2 regions of the Shewanella psychrotolerans genome follow, and region 2 is predicted to be linked to the other one. Evidence: predicted binding sites of a transcription regulator. Region 2 holds the regulator's gene; the other holds the start of a gene.
The links. Region 2 encodes sigma-54, which starts transcription at its own class of promoters, with help from an activator protein. Its sites were predicted from a motif close to GTTGGCACGNNNNTNGNNT; they were not measured.

Region 1 (16,729 bases), 1.9 Mb from region 2:
AAGCTGGTGACAAACGACGTTAATCGTTTTCTTAAATAGATGTGCGATGGCATGCTTATATCCTTGACTTATTATTCTGTGCTGATTGTTCGCTTTAGCTATCGCTACCGTTGCGATTTAGCGTTACATATTGCGTCTTACTTGGCAATGAGTGCTATAAGATATTCAACAGAGTCTAATCGAGTACAATAGCTTCTTTTGAGGATACTTTTTGAGGAAAGAATATGAAAATTGAACGTCTTAATCCGACGACTCGCTGGTCAGATGCCACGGTTTACAATGGTATTGCACATTTTGTCGAAATTGCAGCAGACACCGAGTTAGATATGGCCGGGCAGGTTAGTCAAATTTTTACGCAGGCAGAGGCCACATTAGCTGCGTTCAATAGTGATCATTCTCGGTTACTGTCTGCGACGATTTATATTACTGACTTTGCAAATTTAGCCACCTTTAATGCCCTTTGGGATGCATGGTTACCGCAAGGATGTGCGCCAAGTCGTGCATGTATTAAAGCTGAACTGGCTGATCCTGAGTATTTAGTGGAAATTGCATTTGTCGCGGCCACTAATCCAATTTAGTTCTATGTTTATTTTATATTTAACTTGTTGCAATCGTTATTTGTCGTGGCCAGTTGTCGAGTCGTTATTGAGTAGGGTTCATGGCATGATTAATGAGTCAGTGTCTTGACGATATTTATATCATCTTAGTTTCAAGCGTTACGCCTTGTTAAAGCAGAGTTTTTATTTATCTTTAACGTTATACTTAGCACACTATTTCTAGAGCATTATTTCAACTATGGCTTCATCTTGCGTGTCTCACTCCTTGCCTGTCACTCTCTATTTCTGTCCATTGATCGCTCAGCAGCTTAGTGAACAGCAACTCCAGGGATTACGATCTTGGCTCCCCGTTGATGAAGAAACAAAAGCCGACCGATTTTTACAGCCAGATGCTCGTGCTAAAGGACTATTAGTCAGAAGTTATCTTCGTGGTGTTTTGTCACTTTATGCACAAGGGGCGGAAGGCAACATACATCCTAATGAATGGCAATTTGATTACCTTGAAAAGGGTAAGCCAGTATTATCTGAGGCCTGTTTTGCTCGCTATCCATTGCAATTTAATATTAGTCACAGCGGTGATTATTTGCTGGTGGCGATCACTCAAAGTGATCGGGAGCTGCAACTGGGTGTAGATATTGAGCGGCTGCGAGCAAGCACTAATATTTACGCTATTTTGAATCATTATTTTACCGATGATGAAACCCTTAGTCTGCTTGCTTTGCCTGAAAGGGAGCAGAGAGCGCGGTTTTTCGATCTGTGGGCACTTAAAGAGTCATATATTAAAGCGAAGGGACTGGGGTTAGCGTTATCGCTTAAATCGTTTAGTTTTACATTTAATACCCTTAGGACTCAAAACCAACAAAGTAACCATGCAGAGCGGATAAAGATGGACGGCGAGCCTTTCGCAGAACTAAACCGCCATATATCGCTCCATTTACATGATAAAAAGGGTAAAAAGCAAGCCGATGAATGGAAAGTGGTTTTAGGCCATATGGACGATGAGTATCGCTTTGCGGTAAGCGTTGAATCTAAAGCGTCGTTGCAAATAGTGGCAAATAAAGTAACCGTTGAGCAATTAGTTAACAAGTGGTAAAAGCCCGCAGCTGAATGCGGGCTTAGGTTTATAACTTACTGCCGAGCGAGACGATGATTCTCGGGTGGATTTTCGAAATCACTACGATAAGGGTTGATATCTAAACCGCCTCGACGGGTATAACGTGCATAAACGGTGAGTTTAGCGCAATGGCAAAATTGTTTGAGGTCAACGAAAATACGCTCGACACACTGCTCATGAAATTCATTATGTTGACGGAATGAGATTAAATAACGCAGTAACTTTTCACGATCTATTTTAGGACCTTGATAGCGAACCATTACGCTACCCCAATCTGGCTGAGAGGTGATTAAGCAGTTAGATTTTAGTAGGTTAGATGTCAAAGTTTCAGCGACAACGACCTTGTCATCAGTGCTATCGATGAGATAATCGCTAGTAAAATGGTAATCATCGACTTCGATATCTAAATCGTCTATGCAGGTACCGGGGAGTTCAACAACGCGTTGATGGCTAAACTGTTTCGGCTCGATAACTTTTACCTGCACTTCACCCTGTGCACAAGCTGATAAATCCTTGCTTAAAGTTTGTTGTACTTGCTCGATTGATTCGAATTTAGTTTGGTTAAAAGTATTTAAATAAAGCTTAAATGATTTCGATTCAATAAGATTTAGGCTGTTGACATCTAAGGAAAACTCGGCGATTGCAACCATAGGCTTCCCTTTAGCATTGAGCCAAGATAACTCATATCCTGTCCAAATATCAGCCCCATGGAAAGGAAGTTCTGCGTCTAAGTTAATCGCATCACGATTAAGCTTTCTCGGTACCCCTTGTAATAGCGATGCATCATAATGCTCTTGATAACCAGTAGATTTACCTAAGGTTAATTCTGCTAAGGCTGGAGCATTGCTGTATGGGTCATGAACTGGTGTCATCGATCTGTTTTCCATGTCAAAATAGAGGGATATTATACTTAAAATTTGGGTAGCTGCTAAGTGTCTTCTTTACCTGCGTTAGATAATTTTTTTGAGGTTTACCTCCAAAGCTATATGGAAAGGTTAGGTGAACGGCCTAGATATTATCCTCACGGTGAGGGTTCCGATTGCTTAATAGATGATGACAAGGGCAAGGTTAGCGATCATGATCTTGCCCTGCAATGGCAACCGATTCGGCGCGAAACCTCTGGGAGTTTTGATAATATCAATCATGCTTTAGATATGACATTACATCCCTGTATTAATGATTTCTATGGTCATTATTTTGCCGCGCCTTTGATGTTTGATTCAGCTAAGGGTGAGGGAGAGTTATTGCAAGTTTGGAATCAGAACGATTTTGAGTACTTGCAGCAAAACTTGATTGGCCATCTGATGATGAAGCAAAAGCTCAAGCAAAGTCCGACTTGGTTTATTGGTGTGCTTCATGAGAGCGATCAGATGTTGGTTGTCGATAATAGTGACGGCAGCGTTTGGATCGAGATCCCCGGTCAAGTGCCTCACGAGAAGTTAGCTAATAGCTTAAATGAGTTTATCGCTGCTTTAACACCGAGAGTCTGTCCACCAGTAAAAAATATGGAAGAAACGATGCCAGAACTTGATCATCCTGGGATCTGGCAGCGAATAAAGATAATGTGGCGTAATTTACGCGGCAAGAACGAACTGTAAGCCTTTATGTGTAAGTATTTATGAGGCGATATGCAATGCGCTTGGGATCATAAGTGATCCCAAGAGATATTAGACACAATTCTGCAGTTATCGCACTTAAAGTGAAACATATCCAGTAGCGGTTCATCAAGAAGCCACTGGGTATTACCGCAACGAGGACAGGCACGTTGTTTTTCCGTAGCAAAGCTTTCGCCGCCAACTCGATATAGATAATAGTAAGTTGGGATCTTAGTCAGATACTCAACTCGTCCGCGTAGATCCCATCCTCGTCTGAAGAGGTCGCTGACACAGCTCGTTAGTTCCTCTAATGCGGCAAATTCCGCTTTAGTTGCCGCTGCCATTTGCAGTTCATCGCAGGCTTGCCATTCTGTCTGCCATTTTATGATGCGTTTATGGTCGCCATTAAATGTTGCCGGGATTTGGTACAGAGGGATAGGTTGTAGGGTATCACCGTTACGCAGTGGAGAGCACATATGCACGTAACTGGTATAAAGTAGTTGCCAGCTAGGCGTCTCTGTACTACTCACTTCAGAATTAATATCTTGTCCAATATATTTTTCACGGGGATGGAGCAACTTTGCTTCGGTCAATTGACTCAGTGCATGTTCCACCCAAGGGCTGTTATAGCGCTTAGCGAGGCTGCTTTTTTCTGGCATCAGCAGACGTACGCGAAACTCACCATCGTTAAATGCGACCGCAAATTCTCGGCCAAGCACTTGGCCGTTAGCGCGATAGGCTTCAAGTAAACCATTAATAGCTTGCTCTGCTGCCGTAATTGTCGTGTTGTCAAAGCATTCAAATCTTAATTCTACGACATGCATTAAGGGCGATCTCTATTTTTTAGCGATGCTTCTAGCGCATCGATTCGAGCAACTAATATTTGCTGCTGTTGCTGTAATGTGTGCACTTGTTGTTGCAAGTTTTCCAGCGAAACACCCTGCTTCTCAGCGATTTTTTCGCTGTTGGGCTGTTGATTTTCAAAGGTTAACAGTTCAATTTCTGCTTTTGATAGCGCTTTAAAACGTTGTAATCCTTGTACTAAAAGTGGCATTGGAATGCTATTACCCACTTTTGACTTTATCAGTGCGAGGCTGGGTGATTTTCCTGAAGTGGCAATGGCTTTTGCCGCAGCGAGAACCTGTTCAATGGGAGTCATAGGTAGTGAAATTCCTTAAATTTTAGCGATGTTGACACTAGGTAAACACTCAGGATGAGATTAATTTTTATAAATCAATAGCTTAGTTTTTTGGCATATGCCTTGCTTTGTACGAGTCTGGTTATAATAGATAAACAGGAAGTTAAAGTGAAAACAAAATTACTAAGTTTGGTGCTTTTAGGGGCCACAAGCGTTGCACTCTCGGGTTGTGTTTTAAATATTGGCGATGGTGAGGGGAATTGGGATAACGCTAATTCTTGGGAGCGAATACAAGATCAGAATCGTGCGAATTTAGCAAAATTAAGTATAGGGATGAGCCGAGATCAAGTGATGACATTGATGGGGACCGCAGACTTTAACGAAGCTTACATCAAGCAAGATAAAGAGATTTCTGTCTTGTATTACCGAACTCAACGGACTAAAGGTGATGGCACAACAACTAAAGATGAGTGCACTCCGATTGTACTGGCAAACAATGCAGTCGTTGGTTGGGGTGAAAAAGCCTATCACAGCATGTAATCCCACTTCGATGTCGATGTGCTTAGAGATGCAGAATTTAGCTGGATTTCCTTTTTTGTAGATGAATCAGCAATGATATTTTTTGAACAGAATATCATTGCTTTTTCTTTGTCGTATAAAGACTCAACACTTACGGGATTTGGTTTTACATAACAGTGTATTGAAGCTTAGTCAGTATTAATCCCTTAGTTGAGCATCTAACTGATCGACGATTTCAGCCCATGAAGCATCGTCACTTAATGCTTCTTTGAGGAAGTTCTTTTGCGCATCATTCCAAAAATCAGCTTCAATCAGATGAATGGATGCTTTGATACGGTGTTGACTAATAAAAGTCTCTATATCTTGCTGACTGCTGGGTAGTCCCAGTTGATCGAACAGGGAAGTTAAGTCTGGTTGATTCATATCCATAAATTTCACCTTGTTTTTTACCACCGAATACAAATAAGTATGCTATTTTTTTTTAAAATTATCGAACTGATTAAAGTTTGCACTTTATTACAACCTTGTTACATTGGACAATGTTGATCGCAAACAAGGAAACCTGTGATGAATACCACGGCACCACAAACCATAGAAGATAACTTAAAAGCCGTATACTTAACCGCTGAAGATCTACGAGTTGCCGCTTCAATTTTATACAATGCATATCATGATGATCCCTTTTTCATCGCGGCCCTCAATAACGGGGACAAGGCACAATATGAGCAGAAGTTGAGAGGAGCAATTCGAGAAGAGTTGCATACATTGTGGCGAGAAGAGCAGGCACTCATTGGCTTGTTTGATGATCAACGACTCATAGGCCTAGCATGCATTGTTACTCAACAAGTTCCTTTAGGAGAGGCTCGTTATTGGCATTGGCGTCTCAAAATGCTAATGAGTACAGGATGGCATTCAACTCAAACATTGATGAAAAAAGAAGCCTCGATATTGGAACATCTTCCTAGTACACAATGTGGTATTTTACAGTTTATTGCCCTGACTCCCATTGAACAACATAAAGGCTTAGGGAGTCGCTTAGTTCGGGCGGTGACAAGTTGGTGTGATGAACAGCTTAAGCTTGATGGGATAGGTGTATATGTTACTCAAGAAAATCACGCTCATCTCTTTTCAAAGTTCGGATTTACTGCAATTGAAAAGCTCAGTATAGGAAGTGTCGAAGGTGAACTTCTTTTTTATCGGAGTAGTGATAGTGAGTAAAAAGTGTAATCACTTTTGGGATTTTTATCCTTTATATCTTTCTCAACATCAATTTACCTAATCGATGGTGACACTCTTCACTGCACTGTTTATTGGCTGCCTAGTAATCTATAAATTGGGTTATTTAACAAAGTAAATGGTGAGCCCGAGATAAATGGCGGGTTAAGTTGAAGGAGTCACGTCGCTAAACAAAGCTTGTATTATCTCTTCCATATTGCTCTTGATCACGGACCAAATGAATATGCAATTATTCACATTGATAATGAGCTATCTCACAAATTGCTGGATTAAATGTAAGAGATCTCTCACATTGATGTGAGTTATGCACTGTTTTACAATGTAGGTTTAATCGTTTTTAAGGTTATTTTTTATATATAACAAGCTCTTAAAGTTTTTTATGTTAATCAAAACCTTCAGCAGCTCTGCTGTAGTTTGGTTTGGGGGCATTATTATTATTAGCGTTCACATATAATAGATTTACGATATGGATTGGGTTTGAGTTTGACCTTAGCTAGTGACTATGGATAGTCATATATCTAAAGGGTGATGGACAGAGTAAGGATTGACTCTAGCAGCAGGTTTTGTTGCAGTCAGGGAAGTAAATAAATAGATTGAAGCTCAAGCAAAAGGTATGGAATACCACGCATGACGCGTGAAGCCCTTAAGGATTTGGGATATCAGTAAAGTGGATTACTGAGCATGGATGATTGACTAGGATGTTATAAGGATTGATTGGACTGGCAGGATGCTAGAGCATTAAGGATGAAGCAAGGAGCATATCGATAGCAGGAAGGCTAACAAAGAGTACATGAAGGCGCACTTTTAAGTGCGCCTTTTTCTTTTGTGTTGTCCTGTCTTGAAATATGTATACATAAACCCCTTATCCAGAGAGCTGGCTGGCGTTGCTGGCGCTAAATTTGCCAATAATAGACAGACTATATGCGGTAAAAATCGTGGCGTTTAGTGCGCAATCGATGAGCAAGCTCACATAGCATCATGTAAAGCAGCTAGCGAATATAGGGCTGTTTTGCCTTTTAAGTGAGTCTAAGGTCATTATCGGTGTGTAGGCTCATTAAGGTAAATGCATTGGCTGCGAGTGAGAGATCTCTCACATTACCGTGAGATATGAGTCGGTAATGAAGTTTGATATCTCTGCATAATTAAATAAAACTCTATTGAAACAAGTTGTTATAAACTTTAACTTCATCAGCCAAGTTATATAGAGATAAAACTTGTAGATATGATGCTATCAAGTTGTTGCCTTTAAAGTAGAATTAATTATGTTCAAGGATGAATGATTAAGGATAAATTAGTCAGGACGATTGAAATGTTAACTAGGATGGTTAACATACAGGGAGCTTACTAGGATAGTGTACTCAGGATGAGTACTGGGTGACTAAGGAAGGCCAAATCTTCAAGGATGACATTTTGCTGCCCAGGATGGTGGTATACACGGAGTGTATAGAAAGGAATCACAGGGAAGAATTTGGACATGCTTTATGGATGAAGCAAACTTGGTAAAAGGATTATCAAGTCAAAGGAATGTACTTAGGTACAAGGAAAAATGGAAACAGGGATGATGCATGGAGCATAATCTTCGCAAGGATGGTGCAGGGAGCACAGTTATAGCAGGATAGCTTAGCGGAAAGATAGGAAGCGCGACTCTTTACTGAGCCGCGCTTTTTCTATATCAGCTATTTCAGTGGAATTATATTCTTACTTTACAGCCCTACAACTATTTGCAACCACCGCTATTACAGCCGCCTCGGCTGCCACAGCCGCCACCAAATTTCCCCGTGGACTCAGGTGCTTCTAGCCATTCAGGTTCAGGAAAAATTGGCCATTGAATTTTCTGGATTTTTTTGCCATGCATCCAAATAGATGCTTTATATTGATTGATGCCGTCAGTGCTAAATTCTAATAGAAACTTCGCTTTCCATGTCAGGCCACTGGTTCCTCCTATGCTGGGGCGTGCAGACTCCATGGCAATCGCTAATAGCTGAACCCGTTGTTTTTTACACTCGCTAGTGGCAAAAACACGGCTTAGCTCAGCCATTTGTCGCAACTGCCAGAAGAAGGCGACGATGATCACCAACCCTGCAATCAATAAAAAATCTGTCATCATGCTTTGGTTACCTTAAAAAGCCCGCCTATGGCGGTAGAGAGGGCTGCACTGCGATTAGGATTTCTGAGCTCTATAAGTAACTCGGTTCTAATAGCTGGAATTGCTACGATATCAGCAAAGATCTGGTTAAAGAAGTGTTGATTTTGTTTTGCTAATGCATCGAGGTAAAGAGTGCGAGTTTGATCATCCTTTAGCGCTGTCCAGTTACGTCCAGCAATAGTGATGAGCGCCTCAATATCTAAGGTGTTAATTTGAGCTAAATATTGGATAGCTTTTTTAGAGTACTGTGGTTGAGACGCCAATGCGCGCATAAAATAGAGCTTGTGTTCGCTCGGTGCAGCATACAGCTTTTCCAACAGACGTTCGGCTAATTCTGGTGAGATCGATAAATGTTCTAGTTGTTGGCATAGTGCAATCTGAACTTCAATTGCGCAGTTGTCGAATGCGTGCTCGATATGGGCATTATGATCAAGCTCGTCGGCTCTGGCACAAATATCTGCAATACCTTGAAGGCCAACATCTTGCCAGCGATTACTTTCCAGTTGTCCTGATAAATATTGGTATGCAAATTCATATTGTGGTGAAGCTGCTTTACCTAACTGTTTTCTGACCAAGGCATTAAATAATGCCAGTTTTTCTGCTGCAGGTTTGAAGGCAAATGGGTGATTGGCTAGTCTGTCTTGCTGTGCTTCTGACATAGGTTGACTGGGATCGCTGCCTAGCGCTTCTAATACCATTCTAATAAACTGGGTTCTTGGCGCTGGAGATAACAGGCCTCTTTCATCCAAAGGAAGCTTTAGGAACCAGATATAATGCTGTTCAGATGCATCCCAAAATACTACGGCAAATTGAGCATGACCTTGGATTGGTGAAGGATAGGGCGTAGTCAGTTGTTCTATTTGAGAAAATGTTATCCTATCGATATGTTGTACGCGCCGTCCTAAATCATAGATTTCGAATTGGGTGTTTGCCGTGGTTAAAAATTGGGTGAGAGTGGTGATTTCAGTCATAAGGATACCGTTAGGATAAGAGACAGATTTCAATGGGCGCTATTATAGGGAGAACTCTATTGAGATGGTATAATTTGCCGAAAATTAGCTGATATATCGATTAGCCCGCGCAACTTTGCATCGATATTCATGTCAGGAAAGTGTCATGTTGTACCTTTTTACTGAAAAACAGTTAGCGTTAATTGAGTTGGAGTTAAAATCCTTGGGATTGTGGGCGAATGAACCTCCATCAGTTGAAGCTTTAGCCGATACCACTCCTTTTGCCTGTGAGTCGATGCCGTTTGAGCATTGGCTACAATCTATTTTTATACCCAAAATGAGTGTGATCATTGATCAGAGAGCTCCACTACCCAGTAACATAGCGTTGGCACCAATGGCTGAGCATCTGTGGCATCATCGTGCCGAGATGTGCAGATTAATATCCCTTATTAACCAATTAGATGAGTGTTTGAGTGAACCAAGATAAAGCATTGCATGAACAGCTTGCTGATGAGAATCAAGCTATTGACTTAGCTGAAGAACAAGCGCCAGAAATTCAAATCCTGTTTGAAGATGAAGATGTTGTGGTTATTCATAAGCCCGCAGGTCTGCTGGTTCATCGCAGTTACCTTGCGAGGAGAGAGCGATTTTTTGCAATGCAAATGACCCGGGACAAAGTGGGTTGTCATGTATTTCCGGTCCATCGATTAGATAGACCTACATCAGGGGTATTATTGTTTGCTAAAAGCGGTGAGATGGCCAATGTACTGTGTGAGCAGTTTGCAGCTAAAGAAGTTGAAAAACAGTATCTTGCAATTGTGCGTGGTAATATTTTACAGGGAGATATACTCGATTATCCGCTGAAGCAAGAGTTTGATGAGTTAGGCGATAAACATGTCGATCCGAATAAAGCGGCCCAGGAAGCGCAAACAAGTTATCAGCCGTTGCTCAATTGCGAAATTCCCTATCCATCAGGAAGGTATGCGACTAGCCGTTATTGCTTAGTAAAGCTTACGCCACATACAGGGCGTAAACATCAATTACGTCGTCATATGGCGCACCTACGTCATCCTATTATAGGTGATACGACCCATGGCGATGGTAAACAGAATCGGTTTATTAGAGAACAATTTGGTATTAATCGTTTGTGGTTAATTGCGAAGAAACTTAGTTTTAACCATCCTAGAACTGGATTACGTATCAGTGTTGAAACTGACTTAGAGCAAGAATGGCATACTTTATTCGGGGAGTTTGGATGGGGGGATGAAGCGTTAGATATAAATGCTAGTCAACTGATCTGCTGACAATCCTATCGCGCTTCTCAATTTTTGCTAGGGCGAATCACTGTTTTATATTAAGTAAGCTATCGCCCTACAACTATTCAATTTAATTAGCATCATTTGGCCTACCATTTATCCTAATCTTATAAAGAGCTATTGAACTTTTATTTAAGTCAGTTATGCCAATCAGTATAAAGATGTGACCGCTCAGCGCTGTAGGATCCCCTCATAATTCATCCCCCAACAGCCGTAAATGAGAGATAATTCTGCCAACCTCCTAACGGCATTGAGTAGGTCATCGACTGACATAGGGTATCGGTGTCACCGTCGGATCTGCTCTTTCCCTGTGCGCATTGTCGATAGCACATTAGCCTGAAAATGTCGTTGCAATTACAGTGCTTTACCAAAGAATCCTACCCACCAAAACGCCAATGGCACCAGCAAGGCTATCATTAGCAGAGTATCCATTCTTGCTGCATTACGGCTTCGGTTGTGGCGTAAACCAAATCCGTAAGATGGACTGTTTTAAGTCCTTAAAAGTCTCTTTTATCTGCATTCATTTTTGGTAAAGATTGACCAATTTCTTGGGCGGCATAGCCTCCATTGTTAGATTGGTCACATGGGAAACGTTCGCTCATAGAGCGTAATTGAACGTCCCTTAATGGCGATAGAGGCTCTAAGGGCAATGAACTCGCGCCCTTCACGCATATCTGACCAATCCACCAAAACGATAGGCATAGTGTGCTGTGTCAATAACCATTACTCAAGCATTGCGCAGATATCATTGCATTTGAATAGATAATAAGCTCGAAAGTTCAGTAGCCCTTAAAGACTATTTAGCCACTTTTATCGCTGATATATACTGCTTGTTGATATTTTTTGTGGTGGAGAGGTCTTGCTCTAAAGCATGAACCGTTCTGAAATAACACATACGTCGAATGTGAGCACTACGCTGAACATGTTTTAGATGTTTCTGTCGGCTGGAATGTCGCATCTAATTGATCCTTGAAACTCAATAACCTAGTGTAGCTATCAAGCTTTCAATAAAGTATGTTTAAATTATATGTAAATAATGGGCGGAGGGCTAAGTAAAACATGAGAAAAGTGAATCTAGTTTTTGGAACTGTTTATGGTAATGCGCAGTTTGTTGCGGAAACGGTGCAAGAGCAGCTAATTGCTGAAGGTCGCAAAGTGGCATTGATGACCTCTGACTCCCTAACAGGTTTTGTTCCACCGCAGGATGAATTATTACTTATAGTGACCTCTACTACTGGGCAGGGTGATATTCCCGATGACATTAACATTTGGTTTGAAACACTTAGAAGTGAGGCGCCCTATCTACCTAAGTTAGAGTATGGTGTTATCGCGTTGGGGGATTCTAGCTATGAGACATTTTGTAATGCAGGAATTAGATTCGATGAGCTCTTCAGTGAACTTGGTGCGAAAAGGATCGGCGAATTGTTAAAAATAGATGCTTGCGAAACAATGGAGCCAGAAGTTGAAGCTAAGGCATGGTTAATAGAATGGAACAAACTCATCGCTCTAAGCCCGGCCGATTAGGTCAACTCAGTAGTCAGTGGTTTAAGTTTGCGCAGCGATTAAGTCAATCGCTGCTACTTCCTATTGCTATTTTACCCGCTGCAGGAGTCATGATTGGTTTAGCGACCAATCCGGTCCCGTATATCTCAGAGAACGCGTCTATTCTGATGCTGACCATCGGCAACTTGATTTTTTCTATGATGCCGATGTTGTTTGCCGTGACGGTGGCCATTGGGTTTTGTCGTGATCAAGGTATTGCGGCTTTTAGTGCCGTTTTTGGCTACGGCGTCTTCTTTTCAAGTTTGTCGGCATTGATCAAGATACATCATATTCAAACCCAAACTATTCTAGGCGCCGAGACTATAGATACAGGTATTGCTGGGGGCATATTAGTAGGAGTAATAACCTGTATTGCTGTGAGTCAAAGTGAGCGAATTCGGTTACCAGCCGTGTTTTCTTTCTTTGAAGGGCATCGCAGTGCCCCGTTGCTTATGTTGCCGCTCTCTATCTTGCTTGCTTATCTGTTTTTACTTGTTTGGCCACCGCTATCAATTTGGATTGAGCAAGTCTCTAACTGGGCCGTTTACCAAGAGCCTGCATTTGCATTTGCCCTTTATGGCACCGTTGAACGATTGTTGATTCCGCTTGGTTTACATCACATTTGGAACGCGCCATTTTATCTTGAAATGGGTCAATATGTTACAGATACTGAGGTGTTTAGAGGCGAAGTTGCTCGCTATTTAGCTGGCGATCCTCAAGCGGGAAATCTCGCTGGTGGCTACTTGATTAAAATGTGGGGCCTACCTGCAGCCGCCTTAGCAATATGGCGATGTGCTGATAAAAGTGAGCGAAATAGAGTGGCGGGAATTATGTTGTCTGCAGCGTCTGCATGTTGGTTAACGGGGGTGACTGAACCGGTGGAATTTGCATTTATGTTTGTCGCACCATTATTATTTATTGTGCATGCCATGTTAACTGGGTTGGCATATGCCGTCGCTATTTCGCTCGATATCCATCATAGTGTTGTGTTTTCGCATGGTTTAGTTGATTTTAGTCTATTGATGGGTCAGTCCAGAAATGTAGAATGGTTTTGGATTTTAGGGCCGCTAACTGCGGTTATCTATTATCTGCTTTTTAGGGCTTCAATTTTAGCGTTTAATTTGAAGACTCCCGGCAGGGTTAGTGACGATGGAATAAACACCGTCGGCATTATCTCGATTATCAAAGCCGTTGGCGGTAAGGATAACATTAACGAGTTGACGGCTTGTTTAACGCGTTTAAGAATAAGCCTCAAACACGCTTCTCTTGTGGATAAAAGCCTGCTGAACCGCTTGGATGCAAAAGGTGTTGTGGTGCTTGGCAATGGTGTACAAATTGTTTATGGAACTAAGGCTGAACGTATTCGGCGTTTATTACAACGGTATTTAGATAGGCACAAACTGTGATCTTTTGGGAAGTCTAGGGTAGGAACTAATGCAACGAAAAGTGTTAATTACAGACTGTGCTGATGAGCCAGGGTTAATCACAAAGTTAACGGGCGTCTGTTATGCTCACGGATTAAATATCATTAAAAACAGTGAGTTTGTCGATAATTCTCAGGGGCGATTCTTTATGCGCACTGAACTTGAAGGGCGCTTTGATGATGAGCGTTTATTAGCCGATATCGATAAGGTTCTGCCTGCACAGCGTCATCGGAGACTCGTCAGTAAAGGTACAAAACGTATCGTTGTGATGGTGACTAAAGAAGCGCATTGTTTAGGCGACCTGTTAATGAAAGCCTATTATGGCGGATTAGATGTCGAGATTGCTGCAATTATTGGTAATTACGATACGTTAAAACCGCTTGCTGACAAGTTTGATATTCCATTTTATGAGGTCTCCCATGAGGGATTGACTCGTCATGAACATGAGCACGTAATGATGGACATCATTGCCAAGTTCAATCCTGATTATCTTGTGCTCGCTAAATATATGCGAGTGTTAACACCAGAATTTGTTGAGCGGTATCCTAATCGCATTATTAATATTCACCACTCTTTTTTACCCGCGTTTATCGGTGCGGCTCCTTATCGCCAAGCGTGGGAACGCGGCGTAAAAATTATTGGGGCTACAGCTCATTTTGTTAACAATTGCCTCGATGAAGGACCGATTATTAAGCAGGATGTTATTCCTGTGGATCATAGTTACAGTGCCGAAGAGCTGGCTAAGTGTGGGCGAGATGTTGAAAAGAGCGTGTTGAGTAAGGCTTTGCAACTCGTTTTACAGGAAGATGTCATTGTTTATGGTAATAAAACTGTCGTTTTTTAACCTTAGATGTTAGTGATGCAAACTGTGTTTTAAAATGAATACTAGGTTTTTAAATATGATATATAAAAAGAGCCGATAGGCTCTTTTTATATGTGGGTGTTTCGATGGTAGAAAAGAGAAACATGAGGTTAATAATTTACCGCCAAAATTTGGTCCTCTCCATAAATCATCGCTATATCTTTAATCGTTACAGTACCCGTTGCATAAGGGGCTATTTTACGTGCTGTGCGATCAGCGCCTTGACTAAGGGCAAACTGATGGAAGCTTTGAGCGTTACATACAAGGCGTGGAAATACCCGCTGCTTATTAATGCGGTATTCTTTCATTGTGCCATTGAACTTAACTAGATTATTACTGGCTCCGGCCTTGCAAACGGCAATCAATGTTTTTTCCATATGAGGCGTCATTGCGGCTTGAGTAGAAAAAGCGAAAGGTGCTAATGCGATTACAGCAATTGATAGTAACTTTTTCATTTGATGCTCCTAGCATTGTTTCATTGGGATCGAGTAATAGTAAAGCGCCTATTTTGCTAAAAAGCTGTTAGTGTTTTGTCGCGAAATGTATCTCAATGTGATGAGTGGATCAGTGTGTGTCTGAAGGTAACAATATATGTATGAACTGAGATGCATTTCCATTTAGGTGGTGTGATAACGTCGGTGAAGTCACTTGTTAGTCGTGATTGATGTTGCATAATGGCGATATGGTGAAGTGTTCGGCCTGTTTATTATGCCTTGTAGAGTGACTGGTTATACTGGGTGAGACGTTGTTTTGCCATCAAAGGGGATTGGTATAAGATGATCTTAAAAAATGATAACCTTTTGCTTGAATTAGAAAAATAAAAGTATTTGATTGTAATATGTGAAAAGAAAGCGCTGGGTTGTGTAACCTGCAAAACCTTTGTTAATGCTCAGATCTATGGTGATGCGAAGTTGCATCATTAAAAAAGCCAAGCTCGGTAGCTTGGCTTTTTATATCTTTCGAGTTAGTTAGTCAACGATACGTAATAGTTCATTGATACCCACTTTACCACGAGTCTTAGCATCAACCTTCTTAACAATAATCGCAGCGTATAAACTATAAGTGCCACATTTTGAAGGTAGGTTTCCTGATACCACTACAGAGCCAGCAGGAACGCGTCCGTAATGTACCTCTCCGGTTTCACGGTCGAAAATACGGGTACTTTGGCCGATATAAACGCCCATAGAGATAACACTGCCTTCTTCAACCACAACACCTTCAACGATTTCAGAGCGAGCTCCAATAAAGCAGTTATCTTCGATAATGGTTGGGCCTGCTTGTAGCGGCTCTAGTACGCCGCCAATGCCAACACCGCCAGATAGGTGAACATTCTTACCTATTTGAGCGCAAGAGCCTACGGTCGCCCAAGTATCAACCATAGTGCCTTCATCAACATAAGCACCTAGGTTGACATATGAAGGCATTAATACGGTATTTTTACCAATGTAAGAGCCCTTACGTACTGCAGCTGGTGGTACAACGCGGATGGCTTCCTCTTTAAAGCGTGCTTCATCATAATCGGCAAACTTCATTGGCACTTTGTCAAAGTATTTGGTTTCAGCGCCATCGACGACTTCGTTGTCGAAGATACGGAAAGAGAGCAGAACGGCTTTCTTTAGCCATTGATGCACGTGCCACTGGCCATCAATTTTTTCGGCGACGCGAGCTTCGCCTCTGTCTAACATGTTGATGACTTGCTCTACGTCGGCACGAATCGCCGCATCGACTGTGTTAGGTGTAATGTCTGCGCGAGCTTCAAAAGCTGCCTCAATACGTTGGCGTAAAGCCTCCATTAATATCTCCCAATTATCATTAAATATGAATGCTGATTAAATCTTAATTACTAGGCTCAGATAGCGCTTGGATTAGCGCTGCACTAAGCTCATCTTGTTGAACTTGATCTAATTGTTGTCCGTCTGTCGTTTGCAACATGAAAAAATCTTCGGCTCGTTCACCAATAGTGGTAATTTTCGCGCCTAACAGCGACACCTGACAACGATAGAAAATATCACCGACTTTAGCCAGTAGTCCTGGGCTGTCTAATGCGATTAATTCCATCATGGTGGTTTTTTGCTTACGTGTAGGCAAAAAACTGACTTGGGTGCGAACTCTAAAAGGTTTCATCTGCCTAGGTAGCTTTTTAAATTTAGGCAGTTTCGCGGTATCGCTATTTAATGCTTTGATGACCGCTTTTTTCAATCCTTGTATTCGAGATATTTGCGAAACCGGGTTGCCATCTTGCTCCAAAATGACAAAAGAATCCAGTGCATAACCATCCTTTGAGTTCATGATACTGGCATCATGAACATTTATATTCTTGTTATCCAGTA
Region 2 (16,729 bases):
AGCGAAAGGGTCTGCGGCTGCGGCTAGTGGATTGTTAAAAGGTGATCTCATCGTTGGGGTGAATCGTACTCGCATCGATGATCTTAAAGAGCTAAAAGCAGAACTTAACGACACCCATGGTGCAGTTGCGCTTAAGCTGCAACGTGATGGAAACAACCTTTATCTAGTGTTGAGATAACGCACTATTCTAGCTAAATATATCTAGCTAAATGTGTCTAGCTAAAGAGGCCATGAGATCTTCATGGTCTCTTTTCATTTGCCTTGTAGATAAGGGAATTCAACCGAGAAAACGGATAAAACACTGGTTGAGCGACTTTATTATTATGAGCACCGATTTATCACATCGTTTATCACGCCATAGTATCTTCTTAGCTTCTAAAAAATAGCCATTAGTGCCGTATAAATAAACATGTTAATCTAACAGCACTTTTCGCATAATTATCTGAATCATGACTCTAAAAGACACGGTTATTTATATTGGCAAAGCAGTACTATTTGGCCTAATCATGGCCGCTGTTTTTCTAGTCATTACGCCACTTATTACAGGCAATAAGCAACAAAACGGCTTTTTTCAATCTCGTGGTCAAAACGGCATTGAACTGTCATTTTCGCAAGCGGTAAGGCGCGCCGCTCCAGCGGTGGTCAATATCTACAGCCTAAGCATAAATCAAAGCCGTCCTCTCAATTCAGGTTCGCTCCAAGGCTTAGGTTCTGGGGTAATAATGAGCAAGGAAGGTTACATTCTTACCAACTATCATGTGATTAAAAAGGCTGACGAAATCGTCGTCGCGTTGCAAGATGGTCGAAAGTTTACCTCCGAGGTTGTCGGATCAGATCCCATAACCGATATAGCCGTACTCAAGATCGAGGGGGATACCCTCCCAGTTGTCCCGATAAACCTAGACATTCCTGCTCAAGTAGGTGATGTCGTGCTAGCGATTGGTAATCCTTATAATTTAGGGCAAACCATCACTCAGGGGATTATCAGTGCCACGGGGCGAAATGGCCTTAGTTCTGGTTATCTTGATTTCTTGCAAACCGATGCAGCGATTAACGCTGGTAACTCTGGCGGCGCACTTATAGACACCAGCGGTCAACTTATCGGCATCAATACTGCAGCCTTCCAAGTCGGTGGCGAGGGTGGTGGTCATGGCATTAACTTCGCTATCCCCATTAAACTCGCTCACAGCATTATGGGTAAACTGATCAAAGATGGTCGAGTAATTCGTGGGGCATTAGGTATTACAGGTGAACCGATTAATCCAATCATGGCGCAAATCCTCAACCTTCCTGATTTAACTGGCGTATTGGTCACAGATATTGACCATCAGGGTCCTGCGGCCCAAGCCAAATTAAGACCACGCGATGTGATCACCAAGTTTAATGAAGAAACGGTTCCTGGCGTTGAAATGCTAATGGATAGGATTGCCGAAACACCACCAGGTACTCAGGTAAACATGACCATTATTCGAGACGGTAAATATTATGAAGTCCCTGTTACTATAGGTGAAAACTCAGGCCAATAAGTTAACCACCATTAAAAAGCCAGCAATCAGCTAATGCCGATCAGTTAATGCCAATATGATCGGTTGACTGATCTTTAAAAGCCTTCAAAATCCAGTACAGACTCTTGTTTGTACTGGATTTTTTAATGGAACTTTCTGAAGCTTTAGCGCGTACTTCTATCAATCGACCTACTAAGTTCACCAATCTTGGGGAACTTCTTTGTCCAGAGCTTATTCAAAACTGTTTACAATCCAATGGTGTAGCCACGCTTCGTAAGCGAAAATTACCTATGGAGTCTATGATTTGGGCTGTTATCGGCATGGCTTTATTTCGGGGGGGAGTCCGTTAGGCAACTGATTAATAAACAGGATATTATCCTCCCAAATAAAGTCGATTATGTTGCTCGAAGTGCTGTCACTCAGGCAAGAAAAAAATACCAAGCCGTAAAAGAGATAAATATTAAAAATAATAAATGTCGACATCTGCCCACAATAACAGCTATTCGCCAAGGCTAAAGTGAGCTTATTGGCAATTTAGAGCATAAGAATACGACAAATAAAAAAGCCACCGAAATCTCGATGGCTTTGAAATCATTGCAAATTGGCAACCAAATGATTAGCTAACTCTAACCACTTCGCCACCAAGACCTTTGAACTTATTTTCGATATGCTCATAGCCTCTATCGAGATGATAGATACGGTCAACGGTAGTCACACCATCGGCCACAAGGCCTGCAATAACCAAACTCGCCGAAGCACGCAGATCGGTTGCCATTACCTGAGCACCATTAAGCTTCTCAATCCCCTGAATAATACAAGTATTGCCTTCAAGCTCCATGTTAGCCCCCATACGGATCAACTCAGGCACATGCATAAAGCGATTCTCAAAGATGGTCTCGGTAATGGTCGCCGTGCCTTCGGCTAGGGCGTTAAGCACACAAAACTGCGCCTGCATGTCCGTTGGAAAACCAGGATAAGGCATGGTCTTAATATTAACTGCAGTGGGGCGCTTATTTTGCATATCGAGCTCAATCCAATCTTCACCCGTGGTGATGGTTGCGCCAGCATCTTCCAACTTGGCCAGCACAGATTCGAGCGTCTTAGGATCGGCAGCGGTGCAGCGAATTTTACCGCGAGTGACCGCAGCAGCCACAAGAAAACTACCAGTTTCAATACGGTCAGGCATAACGCGATAATGACAACCGCTTAACTTTTCCACACCTTGAATACGAATAGTATCTGTACCTGCGCCAGTGATGTTTGCCCCCATGGCGATCAAGCAATTAGCCAAATCGATCACCTCAGGTTCACGCGCTGCGTTTTCAATTACCGTTTCACCGTCGGCAAGCGCGGCGGCCATAATCAGGTTTTCGGTTGCGCCAACGCTGATCATATCCATAAAGATATGCGCACCTTTCAAGCGCCCATCGACACGGGCTTTAATATACCCCTCTTTGACCTCGATTTTAGCGCCCATCTGCTCTAAACCATGTAGATGCAAGTTGACCGGACGAGCACCAATAGCGCAGCCACCAGGCAATGACACATCGGCAGTACCAAAGCGAGCAAGCAAGGGGCCTAGGATCAGGATAGAAGCACGCATGGTTTTCACTAACTCATAGGGCGCACAAAACTGATTAAGGTGTGTGGTTGAGATGGTAATTTCGCCATTATCAGCACGTTCAACATCGGCACCTAAGCAGCGTAACAACTCACAGCTGGTATTCACGTCTCTAAGATTAGGAACATTACTGACCACAAAATCTGAATCGGCTAAAACGCCTGCCATAAGGATAGGAAGGGCGGCATTTTTTGCCCCTGAAATAACCACTTCACCGGCAAGTGCACCACTAGCCTGAATTTTTAGTTTATCCACAATGAGTCTCTAACCTGGCATGTTGAAGATTTTTTCACGCTTCCACTGCGTAGGAGTAAATGCATTGATTGTAATGGCATGCAACGTACCACTGGTGACTTGTTCCATCAATGGAGCATAAATCATCTGTTGTTGTTTAACCCGGCTAACGCCATCAAAACACTCACCTACCGCTACGATTTTATAATGTGTGCCATCTTGGCTCACATGAACCTCTTCTAGGGAAAGCGCTTCACTTAGAAGCTGTTCAATCTCTTTACATTCCATGGACTGGTAACCTTTAATTGGCTTCTTCGACGAAGAAGTCTTGTAAATCATATAAATCAATTAACTTTTGCAACTGCAGTGGCGCTCGACATAACATCAAAGCACCACCAGCCTTATGTTGCAGTGCAACAATATGCAATAACATCGCGACGCCTGCGGTGTCACTGTAGTTAATGCCTGACAAGTCTACACATTCAACTTGTTGAGCCACTAACTTATCGACCATAGGCCAAATTCGTATCACTTCTGCTTGTGATAACTCACCGCTGACAAAGCAAGTGCTTCCTTCGTCCCTAAATTCAAGCATTACAGCTTGGTATCCTTTTTACCTAAACTAATATGACTGCTAGTGTGATTTTCTAAATCTTCAATCACAGAGTCTATTCCGTTTTGACGTATTAAATTAGAGATCTCAGCACTCTTGGACGAAAGTAAACTCACGCCTTCAGCAACCAGATCAAACGCCTTCCATGTGTCATCTTTTAAGCGACGAACTCTAAATTGCAACTTAATTGGTGGACGTCCCTGCTCGATGATCTGTACATTCACATCGACCATCTTCTCATCGGCAAAATTCTTCGCCGGTTCAAACTCTACTTTCTGATTGGTATATTCAGTAAATGCCTGTGCATAAGTAGCAACCAAATAGCTTTTAAACGCCTCTGAAAAACGCTCACGCTGCTCGGCTGTACTTTGTCTTAAATAGGTCCCCATTACTTTATAGGACGCATATTTATAGTCGATATAAGGCATCAACTCGTCAGAGACTATCACCTTAAGGTGGTCAGGATTAGCCTTAATTGTGTCAATATCCTGATGAAAACGGGCAAATGTCTTATTCGCGACAGATTCAACCATCGCATAGGGATCTTTTGTATTAACTTCGATCTCTTGCGCAAATGCAGTGACACTCACAACCATTGCCACACAAGACAGCATTACTTTCCATAACTGTTTCATAATCATCTCTATTAATTATCTTTTGACTTAACGCTATACAAAAATTGGCCAATCAAATCTTCTAGCACTAGGGCTGAATGGGTATCCTCAATCTTGTCACCATCTTTAAGCATGCCGATATCATCCATAATAAAGCCTGGGGTTAGCCCTAAAAATTGCTCGCCCAACAAACCTGAAGTCAGGATAGACAAGCTACTGGTTTCTGGAAATTGATCATACTGTTTATCCATTGCCAACTCGACAACCGCAACCAACTCTTGAGGGTCGAGACTAATATTCGTTACTCGACCAACCACCACGCCACCAACTTTTACCGGAGAGCGAACCTTAAGCCCACCAATATTGGTGAACTTAGCATACAAGGTGTAATGGCTCTGGCCTGGCTTCACTTCGACATTGGCCACATTAAACACTAAAACTAAAAATGCCATCAAACCAGACAGAATAAACAAGCCAACTAATAGTTCAATTTTTCGAGTCAACATACTCTTATTACCACTCAGTTCTATACATACCACGACGCGCGGCACATAGGTTCATCCATAAACAATATTTAATTAACGGCCAAACATCATCGCCGTTAACAGAAAATCTAACGCCAGCACAGCTAAACTAGATTGCACTACCGTTTGTGTCGTCGCACGACTAATACCTTCAGGGTTGGGGATCACATGATAACCACGATAAAGTGCAATCCAAGTTACCACTACGGCAAACACCACGCTTTTAATCAAACAGTTAACAATATCTTGTCGCCATTCAACCGAAGCTTGCAATATTGACCAAAAACTTCCGCTATCGATCCCTTTCCATTCGACACCAACCAAATGACCGCCATAAATACCCACAGCGGTAAACATCAAGGCCAGTAAAGGTAAACTTATGACCCCAGCCCAAAAGCGTGGGGCAATGATCTGCCTGAGTGGATCGATCGCCATCATCTCTAGGCTCGACAGCTGCTCGGTGCTTTTCATTAAGCCTATTTCAGCGGTAAGTGCGGAGCCTGCCCGCCCAGCAAACAGCAGCGCGGTGACGACAGGTCCTAGCTCACGAAGTAAGCTCAAGGCAACCATAGGGCCTAAACTATCTTCGGTGCCAAATCCAACCAAAATATTATAGCCTTGTAGCGCCAGCACCATACCAATAAACAATCCGGAGACCAAAATGATCACCATAGATTGCACACCGATAACATAGAGCTGTTTAACCAGCAACGGAATGCCTTTACTTGGCTTGGGCAGTCTGGCAATTGCCCCCCATAACATTAACCCTGCCCGGCCAAGGCCCGTAACGCTGGCTATGGCACTACGGCCTAAATTTGCAATGTGATCAGTCAAGCTCACCTAACATCTCCTTTTGGTAATCTTGAGCAGGAAAATGAAACGGCACAGGCCCATCAGGTTCTCCGCCAATGAACTGCTTTAGTTTCGGGTTATCGGCTAGCCTTAACTCTTCTGGCGTACCATGGGCGATAACTAACTTGTCAGCCAAAACGTAGACATAATCAGCAATGCCTAGTACTTCTTGTACGTCATGGGACACCACCACGGAAGTCAGATTCAGCGCGTCACTCAGCTCTCGAATAAGTTTAACTAGCACACCCATTGAAATAGGATCTTGGCCAGCAAAAGGCTCATCATAAAGAATTAATTCAGGTTCCAACGCGATGGCTCTAGCGAGGGCCGCACGACGTTGCATACCTCCAGACAGCTCGCTAGGCATCATCTTCGACGCACCGCGCAGCCCAACCGCTTCCAACTTCATCAACACAATGCGCTTAATAATGGCTTCGGGAAGTCCCGAGTGCTCGCGCAATGCAAAGGCAACGTTATCGAACACATTCATGTCGGTAAACAAGGCACCACTTTGGAACAACATGCTAATTCGCTTGCGCAGTTCAAACAGCTCGCCACGATTGCACTTATGCACATCGATACCATCGACCTTTATGCTACCGTGCTGAGGCTGTAATTGCCCACCGATTAACTTGAGCAATGTGGTTTTACCTATACCACTGGGGCCCATGATAGCGGTCACCTTCCCTTTAGGAATAGACAGGCTAACATCCTCATAAATGACATGGGAGCCACGACTAAAACCGAGATGAGTTATCTCGACTAGCGGTCTAGCTTTATCATTTACCTGTTCATTACTCATAGTAAGACCTAATGTGTTCCATGGTAAAACGCCAGAAAAAGAGGCAAATTGTACGTAATTGACCTATTGTGCACAACCTAATCGACACTATCTTGCCTCAATACTTTCAATTTTGTTCAAATCCAGCGAAAATGCGCGGCAGACTTCTAAACAATAATGAACTTTAATGCTATTTAATATTTTTCTACTGATTGCTGGATTAGGCGCCCTAGTATGGAGTGCCGATAAATTTGTGTATGGCGCTGCTGCTTTTGCTCGTAATTTAGGGCTGCCACCTATGCTAATTGGCTTAACCATTGTAGCCATGGGAAGCTCAGCACCTGAAATGTTTGTAGCTGCCACCGCTTCAATGGAAGGCATGACCGATACCGCTATCGGTAATGTATTAGGTTCAAACGTCGCCAATATTACCCTAATATTAGGACTCACAGCACTAATGGGCGCGATATCGGTAAGCTCTCAAACCCTAAAACGGGAAATCCCCATGATGTTGGGGGCGACACTGCTTGCGGGATATTTCCTATTCGATGGTGAGTTGACCCGCATCGAAGGGGTGATATTGATGACACTATTTTTCTCTTTAATGGGCTATCTTATTTGGCATGCGGTCACCAACAAGGGATCCGATCCATTTGTCGATGAAGCTGAGAGCGAAATACCTGAAGGCGTTCCAACCGCTAAGGCCATACTGTGGCTCATCGTCGGCATCGTATTACTGCCACTATCGGCAGACTGGATGGTCCAAGGTGCTGTGGGTATCGCCAAGGCATACCATCTTTCAGATCTCGTGATAGGTTTAACCATTATTGCCGTAGGGACCAGTTTGCCCGAATTAGCCGCCTGTATTGCCGGTGTTCTAAAGAAAGAAGATGACCTTGCTATTGGCAACATTGTTGGTTCAAACCTATTTAATATTTTAGCGGTACTGGCATTGCCTGCTCTTATCGCACCGGGAGCGGTGGACGCGTCTGCCAGCACTCGTGATTTTTATATGGTATTAGCGACGAGTAGCGCTTTAGCCATACTCATTCTGCTAACAGGTAAGGCTCGCCAGTTAAAGCCATGGCATGGAGGAGTGTTATTAGTGACTTTTGTCGCATACCAAACAGTACTTTTTCTATCCTAATTTCACGTCAAGCACTAGCTGACAACAAAGAGAGAACAAGATGGTAGATGCAAATCAATTACGCCAATGGGGACGCAATGTTATCGATATCGAGCGCAATGCATTGGATAACCTTTATCAATATGTAGATTCACTCGAATTTGCTAAAGCATGCCAACTCATTCTCTCCTGCACAGGTAAAGTGATCGTCATGGGAATGGGTAAATCAGGCCATATCGGCAATAAGATCTCTGCCACGCTAGCCAGTACAGGAACGCCAGCCTTCTTCGTTCACCCAGGTGAAGCGAGTCACGGCGATTTAGGCGTACTAAGCGAAAATGATATCGTGCTGGCGATCTCCAACTCTGGAGAATCTGGGGAAATATTGACCTTAATGCCGGTCATAAAACGCATGGGCTTACCCATTATCGCTGTCACAGGTAAACCCCACTCAAACATGGCCAAACATTCTGTGGTTCACTTATGTATTGAAGTACCAGAAGAAGCTTGCCCACTGGGTCTAGCCCCCACCTCAAGCACGACTGCAACATTGGTAATGGGGGATGCGTTAGCCGTTGCGCTATTGCAGGCTCGTGGTTTTACCAAAGATGATTTCGCCCTATCACACCCAGGTGGTAGTCTAGGTCGACGATTATTGCTTAAGGTCAGCGATGTAATGCACACAGGCGCAAACATGCCTGTAGTGCCACAAGATATCTGCATCACCGAAGCACTATATGAAATATCAAAAAAAGGCTTGGGTATGACAGCCGTCACCGACGATCGCGGTCTGTTAGTGGGTATTTTTACCGATGGCGATCTGCGCCGAGTGATCGATGCAGAAGTCAACTTAAGAACCACTTCTATTAGCCAAGTCATGACCCATGGTTGTGTGACCGTCAGCGATGGCATTTTAGCCGCAGAAGCCCTTAAGATCATGGATGAGAAAGAGATCAATGGCCTGATAATTACCAATCAGCATCAACAACCTATCGGGGCACTTAATATGCTCGATATGGTCAAATCAGGAGTGATTTAATCATGACGCATCAAGGTTTTTATGGCCCTATTACCGATACGATATGGCAAAAAGCAAAACAGATTAAACTGCTTATCTGCGATGTCGACGGCGTGTTTTCTGACGGCCTAGTGTATATGAGCAATTCTGGCGATGAACTTAAAACTTTCCATACTCGCGATGGTTATGGTGTGCGCTCTTTGCTAACCAGTGATATTCCAGTTGCGATTATCACGGGGCGTAAATCACGCATTGTAGAAGATCGTATGACCGCACTGGGAATCACCCATATCTATCAAGGTATCGACAATAAAATGGTGCCTTACCAAGAGTTGCTAAAGCTCTACCAAGTCACCCCACAGCAAGTCGCATACATAGGTGATGACATGGTTGATCTGCCAGTGATGCAACAAGTGGGACTTTCCGTGTGCGTCGCAGACGGTCACCCATACGTGCAACAACACGTCGATATGGTCACAAATATTAAAGGGGGCCACGGCGCCCTTAGAGAGCTAACGGATCTTATTTTACTCAGCCAAGATAAGTTTGAATCCGCACACGGAATGAGTATATGAATAGAGTCACGCTGGCGATTATAGCGTTCTTTGGCGCAGCCTTAATACTCTACTGGCAAGTGCAGACAAAACGCAGCGCGAACGAGCAGATTGTCGATGCTTCCGAGCGTCCAGATTACATCGTTAACGACTTGAAAAGCGTCCAGTACAATGAGCAAGGCAATATCAACAGTCGCGTATCAGCCAGTCACATGGAATATTATTCCGACCGGAATATGACCTATTTTTCAGATCCTATTTACTTAGTCTATCCCGCTAATGGTGATGCCCAGTGGCGCTTACGTTCAACGAAAGGTACCTTAGATAAAAATAGCGGACAAGTAACCCTAGAAAATAATGTTATCATTGATGCTATTAGCCCAGAAGAACCGGTTCAAACCATAGAAACAACCTATCTGGAGCTCGATCTTAATACTATGATCATGACATCAGACCGCACCATTCGAATTACAGGCAACGATTTTCTGATCACTGGCCAAGGTTTGCATGCAGACCTGAATGCACAAAATGTACGACTGACTAGTCAGGTAGAAGGAACATATGAAACTAAATAATCTTATTCTTGCTTGCACGCTAAGCCTAGTTAGCTTAGGTAGCTCAGCCAAGGACAATGATCTACTGCAAGAGGTTAAAATCTCTGCCGCTAGCCAAGAAGCCGATATTAAGAATAATCAGATTATCTTCAATGGCCCTGTTGAAGTAACCCAAGGCTCAATAAAGATCCTAGCAGATGAGTTACGCGCATTTAGCAAAGAAAACAGCAGCGGAAAAATTCTCGTCGCGACAGGTGATCCAGCAACATATACTCAAGTGATGGAAAATGGACGGCCAGCTTCAGCCAGCGCCAAAGAGATCCGCTACGAGCTATCCAGCCGTACCCTGACACTGATAGGTAATGCCACCCTCGAACAAGAAGGCAGCCAAGTGACAGGTGACCAGATCCGTTACAATATTGAACAACAGCAACTGATTGCCGAAAGCACGGGTAACGACCGAGTGATCACTATCATTCAACCTGAAAATTACCAAGAAACCCCGAAAACTCCCGCTGAAGAGCAACCTAAGCAGCAGGAAAAGCAATGACAGATATGACATTAAAAGCGGTTAATTTAGCTAAAAGCTATAAAAGTCGCGCAGTTGTTCAAGATGTAAGCTTAACCGTAAGAACAGGACAGATCGTGGGGCTACTCGGCCCCAACGGAGCAGGAAAAACGACCACGTTTTATATGGTTGTGGGTCTAGTTCAGAGCGATAAAGGACGTATCTTTATCGATGAAGACGACCTCACCTTAGACCCTATGCATCTGCGAGCTCGCAAAGGGATTGGCTACCTGCCACAAGAAGCGAGTATCTTTAGAAAGCTTTCGGTACACGACAACATAATGGCCGTACTGCAAACACGAAGAGAACTCAGCAACGATCAACGTGAAGAGCAGTTAGAACACCTGCTAGAAGAGTTTCACATCACCCATATTCGTGATAGCCAAGGCATGGCACTATCGGGAGGCGAGCGTCGCCGAGTAGAAATTGCCAGAGCGTTAGCCGCTAACCCTAAGTTTATTTTGCTCGATGAGCCCTTCGCTGGCGTCGATCCTATATCAGTTATCGACATTAAGAAAATTATCGAGCAGCTGAAAAATCGCGGCCTAGGTGTATTAATCACCGACCATAATGTGCGCGAAACTCTCGATGTTTGTGAGAAAGCATACATTGTGAGTCATGGCAATTTGATTGCCGAGGGAACTCCTGCTGAAATCTTAGACAACCAGCAAGTACGAGCGGTGTACTTAGGTGAACAATTCAAGCTATAGTTAATCTTATAAGCGATCGGCATAGGAGATCCCTCCTATGCCGTACATAATTAATATTTGCCTTTAACCAATTAAGGCTACCAATAAAGCTTTCTCATTTTATAATTAGAAACAAGGGAATAGCAGTACAATGAAAGCGTCACTTCAGCTCAAAATGGGTCAGCATTTAACCATGACACCCCAGTTACAACAAGCGATTCGTTTGTTGCAATTGTCGTCATTGGAACTGCAACAAGAGATCCAGCAGGCATTAGAATCTAACCCTCTTTTAGAGTTAGATGAGGAGCAAGAGGGCGCCGATAGCGACGCTCGAGAAGAGCGCAATGATAATAATGAAACCTACGAAGTCGATTACGATAATAAGCTGCAAGTTGACTCCAGCGAGGACAATTCTGGCTTAGAAACATCCGACGCGCTCACCCAAGATTCCATGCCTGATGAACTCCCCGTTGATACCACGTGGGATGAGGTATACACAGCCTCATCTAACTCCAGTTCAGGCGCGATGCGCGACGATGATATGCCTTTTCAAGGGGAAACGACTGAAGGCTTGTATGAACACCTCGAGTGGCAAAAAAATCTCACTCCCTTTTCAGATAACGATTTAGCCATCGCTACAGCCATTATAGATGCCATCGACGAACGCGGTTACCTCACGCAAACCTGCGACGATATTCTTGAAGCCATGGGCGATCCAGAAATCGAACTCGATGAGATCGAAGCGGTACTCAAACGCGTCCAGCATTTCGATCCTATTGGCGTTGCCGCCCGAGATCTCAGTGAATGCTTAACCATTCAATTAGCGCAGTACAGTGATGATACACCGCATATAGCTAATGCAAGAATGCTCATTAGTGAACATTTAGATCTTATCGCGGGTAGAGATTTTCGCCTATTGATGCGTAAAACTAAGCTAAAAGAAGACGATTTACGTGATGCGATCTCACTGATCCAGACGCTCAATCCGCGTCCTGGACTGGCAATCACCGCCAGCCGCGACGAGTATGTTATCCCAGATGTCACCGTGACGAAGAAAAAAGGTCGCTGGGTCGTAGAGCTTAATCCCGATAGTATGCCTAAAATTAATGTAAATCAGCATTATGCCGCTATGGCTCGCAGCACTAAGAGCCAGGCGGATGGACAGTTTATTAGGGGCCACCTACAAGAAGCGAAATGGTTCTTGAAAAGTTTGGAGAGCCGCAACGAAACCCTGTTAAAAGTCACCAACTGTATTGTTGATTTTCAGCAAGGCTTCTTTGAGTTTGGCGAAGAAGCGATGAAGCCGATGGTGCTAAACGACATTGCAGAAGCCGTTGAAATGCATGAATCGACTATCTCTCGAGTAACAACGCAAAAATATATGCACACCCCGAGAGGCATTTTTGAACTAAAATACTTTTTCTCTAGCCATGTGGGAACCGACGATGGTGGTGAGTGCTCTTCTACTGCAATACGGGCATTTATTAAAAAGCTCGTCGCAGCGGAAAACCAAAAGAAACCACTAAGTGACAGCAAAATGGCTCAACTTTTGGCGGAGCAAGGCATAAAAGTTGCGAGACGTACAATTGCTAAATATCGAGAGGCATTATTAATACCGCCATCGAACCAACGTAAAAGTTTGTAATCAACAACTGGAAACCGGAGGAGTGAATTTATGCAAATAAACCTTACAGGGCACCACATTGAGATAACCCAATCTCTACGGAACTATGTTGAAGAGAAATTCACAAAGCTTGAACGACATTTCGATCAGATCAATAATGTCCACGTTATATTAAATGTCGAAAAATTGATGCAAAAAGTTGAAGCCAAGTTACATCTCCGTGGTGGAGAAGTCTTCGCGACATCGGAACACGCGGATATGTACGCCGCGATAGACTCCCTGATCGATAAATTAGATCGTCAGGTTATTAAACACAAAGAGAAGCAAACTAAACATTAACGATGGAACTTAGTACCATCCTGCGGCCGGAGTGCACAACCTGCGCCACTCCGGGCAGTAAGAAAAAGGTACTGGAACTTATCAGCGACTTAGCCGCTGTCCAGTACCCCACCCTTTCCTCTCAAGAGATATTTGAAAGTCTTCTGGCGAGAGAAAAAATGGGCAGCACAGGTATAGGCAATGGTATTGCGATTCCTCATGGGCGACTAACCAACATAGATCAACCCGTCGCCGTACTGATAAAGTGTGCTGAACCAATCGCATTTGATGCCATTGATAATCAGCCAGTCGATATCTTATTTGCGTTACTCGTGCCCGCAGATCAATGCGAGCAACACCTTAGTACATTAGCCGCTATGGCTGAGAAGTTAAATGATAAAGCCATCATGAAACAGCTAAGGAAAACCCAAGATGAAGCAGAGCTATATCAGGTGATCACTCAATGAAGTTAGTCATAGTATCCGGGCGCTCAGGATCGGGAAAATCAGTAGCACTAAGAGTGTTAGAGGATCTCGGGTACTACTGTGTCGACAATCTGCCATTACAGATGATAGAGTCGCTGTTAGCCCAGCTCAAAGGCAGTAACGATTTGGTCGCCATTAGCGTCGACGTTCGTAATATTCCAACCCAAGATCTTAAATTGGATCAGCAATTAGCTAATCTTCCTAAAGATATCGAACTATTGAGCTTTTTTCTTAACTCGTCAGATGAAGTACTGCTTAAGCGATATAGCGAAACCCGCAGGTTACATCCACTCTCGCGCGCTCAAGTCTCACTGAAAGAAGCAATTAAGCTTGAAGGCAAAATGCTCGAGCCAATCTCTAATGTGGTTGACCATTATATCGATACCTCAAACCTCAATATCTATGATTTAAGTGACAAAGTAAGAGAGATCTTACTCGGTACCATTGATAAAGAGCTAGTGATCAACTTTGAGTCATTTGGCTTTAAATATGGACTGCCTACTGAAGCCGATTTTATGTTTGATGTGCGTTTTTTGCCCAATCCTCACTGGGAACAAGAGCTAAGACCACTAACAGGCTTAGATGAGCCTGTGCAGCAGTTTTTAAGCCAGCAACCTTTAGTGAACAAGTTTATTTGGCAAATCGAAAATCTTATCGAAACTTGGTTACCTCACCTCGAACGTAACAATCGTAGCTACCTCACTATCGCTATTGGATGTACTGGAGGCCAGCATAGATCTGTCTATGTTACCGACCAACTTGCTAAATTATTTAATAAAGGTAAACACAAGGTTCAAGCGCGCCACAGAGAGTTAAAGAAACATGAAGCTTGAGCGTCAGTTAACCATCTGCAATAAACTCGGCCTACACGCAAGAGCAGCAACAAAACTGGCGGTATTAGCGGCACAGTTTGATGCTCAAGTCACCTTGATTCAAGGAGACAAGCAGGCCTCTGCCGCAAGCGTACTCGGCTTACTCATGCTGGAAACCGGTATGGGAAAAACCATCACTATTACCAGCGAAGGTAAGGATGCCCAAGCGGCGCTCGACGCCATCAGCGCACTTATTGACGCTAAATTCGAAGAAGCCGTATAATCTGCCCGCCGTTAGAATATCCTAACGGTTTTTTTCGCTATATGTAGCGCGATCCGTTCTATAATAATCATAAACTTACATACCCAAAAAGCTGATTTAGTCATTTTGATTTCTCGGGGGACCCATGCCGATCGAAGTATTAGATAGTGAAACCACAGATCAGCGTATGCATCGGCTTACTAAAGCCCTTAATAGCGGTATGTTTGTCCACGTGCGTAATATGCTCCATGACATGGCAGCGTCTGACATTGCCTTTATCTTGGAGTCCTCACCACCACGTACTCGTCAGGTGCTTTGGCAGTTGATCGACCAAGCCCATACAGGTGAAATTTTAGATGAACTCGGTGAAGAACTAAAAGATCACCTTATTACCCAGATGAGTCCTGAACGCGTTGCTAAAGCCGCCGAACGGATGGATACCGACGATTTAGCCTACATTCTGCGTAGCTTACCTGACAGTGTATTCAATCAAGTACTTCAGTCGATGAGGTCACAAGATAGGTCTCGAGTCGAACAGGCACTCTCTTATCCAGAAGATACTGCCGGAAGTCTAATGAATACCGACACGGTAACCCTTAGACCCGACGTTAATATCGATGTCATTCTCCGCTATCTGCGTATTCGCGGAGAGCTACCGGAAGCCACCGATACCCTATATGTGGTCGATAAACATGATAGCCTTCTTGGCGGTGTGAGAATTGCGGATTTACTGACCTGCGATCCCAACGCATCGGTACGAGACATCATGAATGACGATCTTGAAGGCATTCCCGTTGCTATGGATGACAGTGAGGTCGCTCAGCTATTCGAACGCCACGACTGGGTATCGGCTCCCGTCGTGGAAGAACAGACTAATCGATTGCTTGGTCGTATAACCATCGATGATGTGGTTGATGTTATCCGTGAAGATGCCGAACACTCAATGATGGGTATGGCTGGTATGGATGATGATACTGATACCTTTGGCCCCGTACTCAAGAGTACATTCAGGCGCTCATTGTGGCTTACCATCAACCTATTTGCCGCGCTGCTAGCCGCATCGGTAAGCAACATGTTTGAAGGGACGTTAGAGCAGTTTGCCACCATCGCAATTTTAATGACTATCGTACCGAGTATGGGCGGCGTCGCGGGCAATCAAACCTTAGCATTGGTCATTCGAGGGATAGCTCTTGGTCAAATAGGCCAAAGTAACTCACGCTGGCTAATCGGAAAAGAGCTTGCTATCGGCTTTCTTAACGGTCTACTTTGGTCGATACTGGTCTTTGCTGCGGTATGGTTATGGAAAGGGGATGTTGCGCTTGGCGGCCTTATCGGCGGAGCAATGCTGATTAATATGACAGTTGCGGGGCTTGCTGGCGCCTGCATACCATTATTGCTAAAAAGACTTAATATCGATCCTGCGTTAGCTGGCGGAATGGTACTGACAACGGTTACCGATGTTATTGGACTGTTTGCTTTTCTTGGTCTGGCGACATTATTTTTATTGCACTAAATCATTTGCGGGCAAGAGGGTTGAATTGAGCAAGTCATTGCCGATCTACAACCGCTTACCAACACCAAAGCTGTGACACTCAAATTAGCAATGGAAACCACTCCACTAATATCCATCAGCTAATCACACAGCCGAACTCATAAAACATTATGCAATAACCAAGAAATATCCCAGTCTCAGCAGTAAACGATTTCGTCACAATAAACGGCTTAGTAATAATACCAATCAGTATAAAGATATGATCACTTTCTTATACTGATTGGTATAACAAGCTATTTGGCCATAATGACGACGAACTGACTCTGCAATGACAGACTATCTTGGCGACCATAGTTAATGATTAGTTCACTTCTGCCATCATGATTAAGATCATCGCCGCTGAGCATCTCGCCATCACTGGGCAGACGAACCTTTAAGGTCTCACTATTACGGCTAAACAGATCGCCATCATTTTGCCCAAGA

Region 1: a site for sigma-54 is predicted at 4,515-4,533, ahead of K0I62_RS06045 (DUF3192 domain-containing protein). Genes of this name have one in related genera too.

What each region holds. Positions count from the first base shown of each region.
Region 1 covers NZ_CP080419.1:1,341,308-1,358,036, forward strand. The annotation lists gene K0I62_RS06010 (protein tyrosine phosphatase family protein) at 1-53, opposite strand, end outside; gene K0I62_RS06015 (RidA family protein) at 225-578, shown strand; gene K0I62_RS19325 (4'-phosphopantetheinyl transferase family protein) at 796-1,650, shown strand; gene queF (NADPH-dependent 7-cyano-7-deazaguanine reductase QueF) at 1,686-2,543, opposite strand; gene syd (SecY-interacting protein) at 2,604-3,269, shown strand; gene K0I62_RS06035 (Zn-ribbon-containing protein) at 3,317-4,090, opposite strand; gene K0I62_RS06040 (hypothetical protein) at 4,090-4,425, opposite strand; gene K0I62_RS06045 (DUF3192 domain-containing protein) at 4,573-4,944, shown strand; gene K0I62_RS06050 (DUF2789 domain-containing protein) at 5,122-5,352, opposite strand; gene K0I62_RS06055 (GNAT family N-acetyltransferase) at 5,491-6,141, shown strand; gene K0I62_RS06060 (DUF3301 domain-containing protein) at 7,877-8,266, opposite strand; gene K0I62_RS06065 (DUF3549 family protein) at 8,263-9,276, opposite strand; gene K0I62_RS06070 (YqcC family protein) at 9,422-9,742, shown strand; gene truC (tRNA pseudouridine(65) synthase TruC) at 9,729-10,559, shown strand; gene K0I62_RS06085 (flavodoxin) at 11,631-12,095, shown strand; gene K0I62_RS06090 (PTS transporter subunit EIIC) at 12,047-13,519, shown strand; gene purU (formyltetrahydrofolate deformylase) at 13,548-14,381, shown strand; gene K0I62_RS06100 (DUF3718 domain-containing protein) at 14,510-14,854, opposite strand; gene dapD (2,3,4,5-tetrahydropyridine-2,6-dicarboxylate N-succinyltransferase) at 15,368-16,192, opposite strand; gene glnD (bifunctional uridylyltransferase/uridylyl-removing protein GlnD) at 16,236-16,729, opposite strand, start outside.
Region 2 covers NZ_CP080419.1:3,807,079-3,823,807, forward strand. The annotation lists gene degQ (Do family serine endopeptidase DegQ) at 1-178, shown strand, start outside; gene degS (outer membrane-stress sensor serine endopeptidase DegS) at 450-1,526, shown strand; partial or broken gene K0I62_RS16750 (transposase domain-containing protein) at 1,652-1,961, shown strand; gene murA (UDP-N-acetylglucosamine 1-carboxyvinyltransferase) at 2,122-3,381, opposite strand; gene K0I62_RS16760 (BolA family protein) at 3,391-3,648, opposite strand; gene K0I62_RS16765 (STAS domain-containing protein) at 3,662-3,955, opposite strand; gene K0I62_RS16770 (MlaC/ttg2D family ABC transporter substrate-binding protein) at 3,955-4,611, opposite strand; gene mlaD (outer membrane lipid asymmetry maintenance protein MlaD) at 4,620-5,093, opposite strand; gene mlaE (lipid asymmetry maintenance ABC transporter permease subunit MlaE) at 5,166-5,951, opposite strand; gene K0I62_RS16785 (ATP-binding cassette domain-containing protein) at 5,938-6,765, opposite strand; gene K0I62_RS16790 (calcium/sodium antiporter) at 6,932-7,891, shown strand; gene K0I62_RS16795 (KpsF/GutQ family sugar-phosphate isomerase) at 7,932-8,909, shown strand; gene kdsC (3-deoxy-manno-octulosonate-8-phosphatase KdsC) at 8,912-9,463, shown strand; gene lptC (LPS export ABC transporter periplasmic protein LptC) at 9,460-10,017, shown strand; gene lptA (lipopolysaccharide transport periplasmic protein LptA) at 10,004-10,546, shown strand; gene lptB (LPS export ABC transporter ATP-binding protein) at 10,543-11,274, shown strand; gene K0I62_RS16820 (RNA polymerase factor sigma-54) at 11,405-12,898, shown strand; gene hpf (ribosome hibernation promoting factor) at 12,929-13,216, shown strand; gene ptsN (PTS IIA-like nitrogen regulatory protein PtsN) at 13,219-13,662, shown strand; gene rapZ (RNase adapter RapZ) at 13,659-14,513, shown strand; gene K0I62_RS16840 (HPr family phosphocarrier protein) at 14,503-14,775, shown strand; gene mgtE (magnesium transporter) at 14,900-16,267, shown strand; gene K0I62_RS16850 (FG-GAP repeat domain-containing protein) at 16,540-16,729, opposite strand, start outside.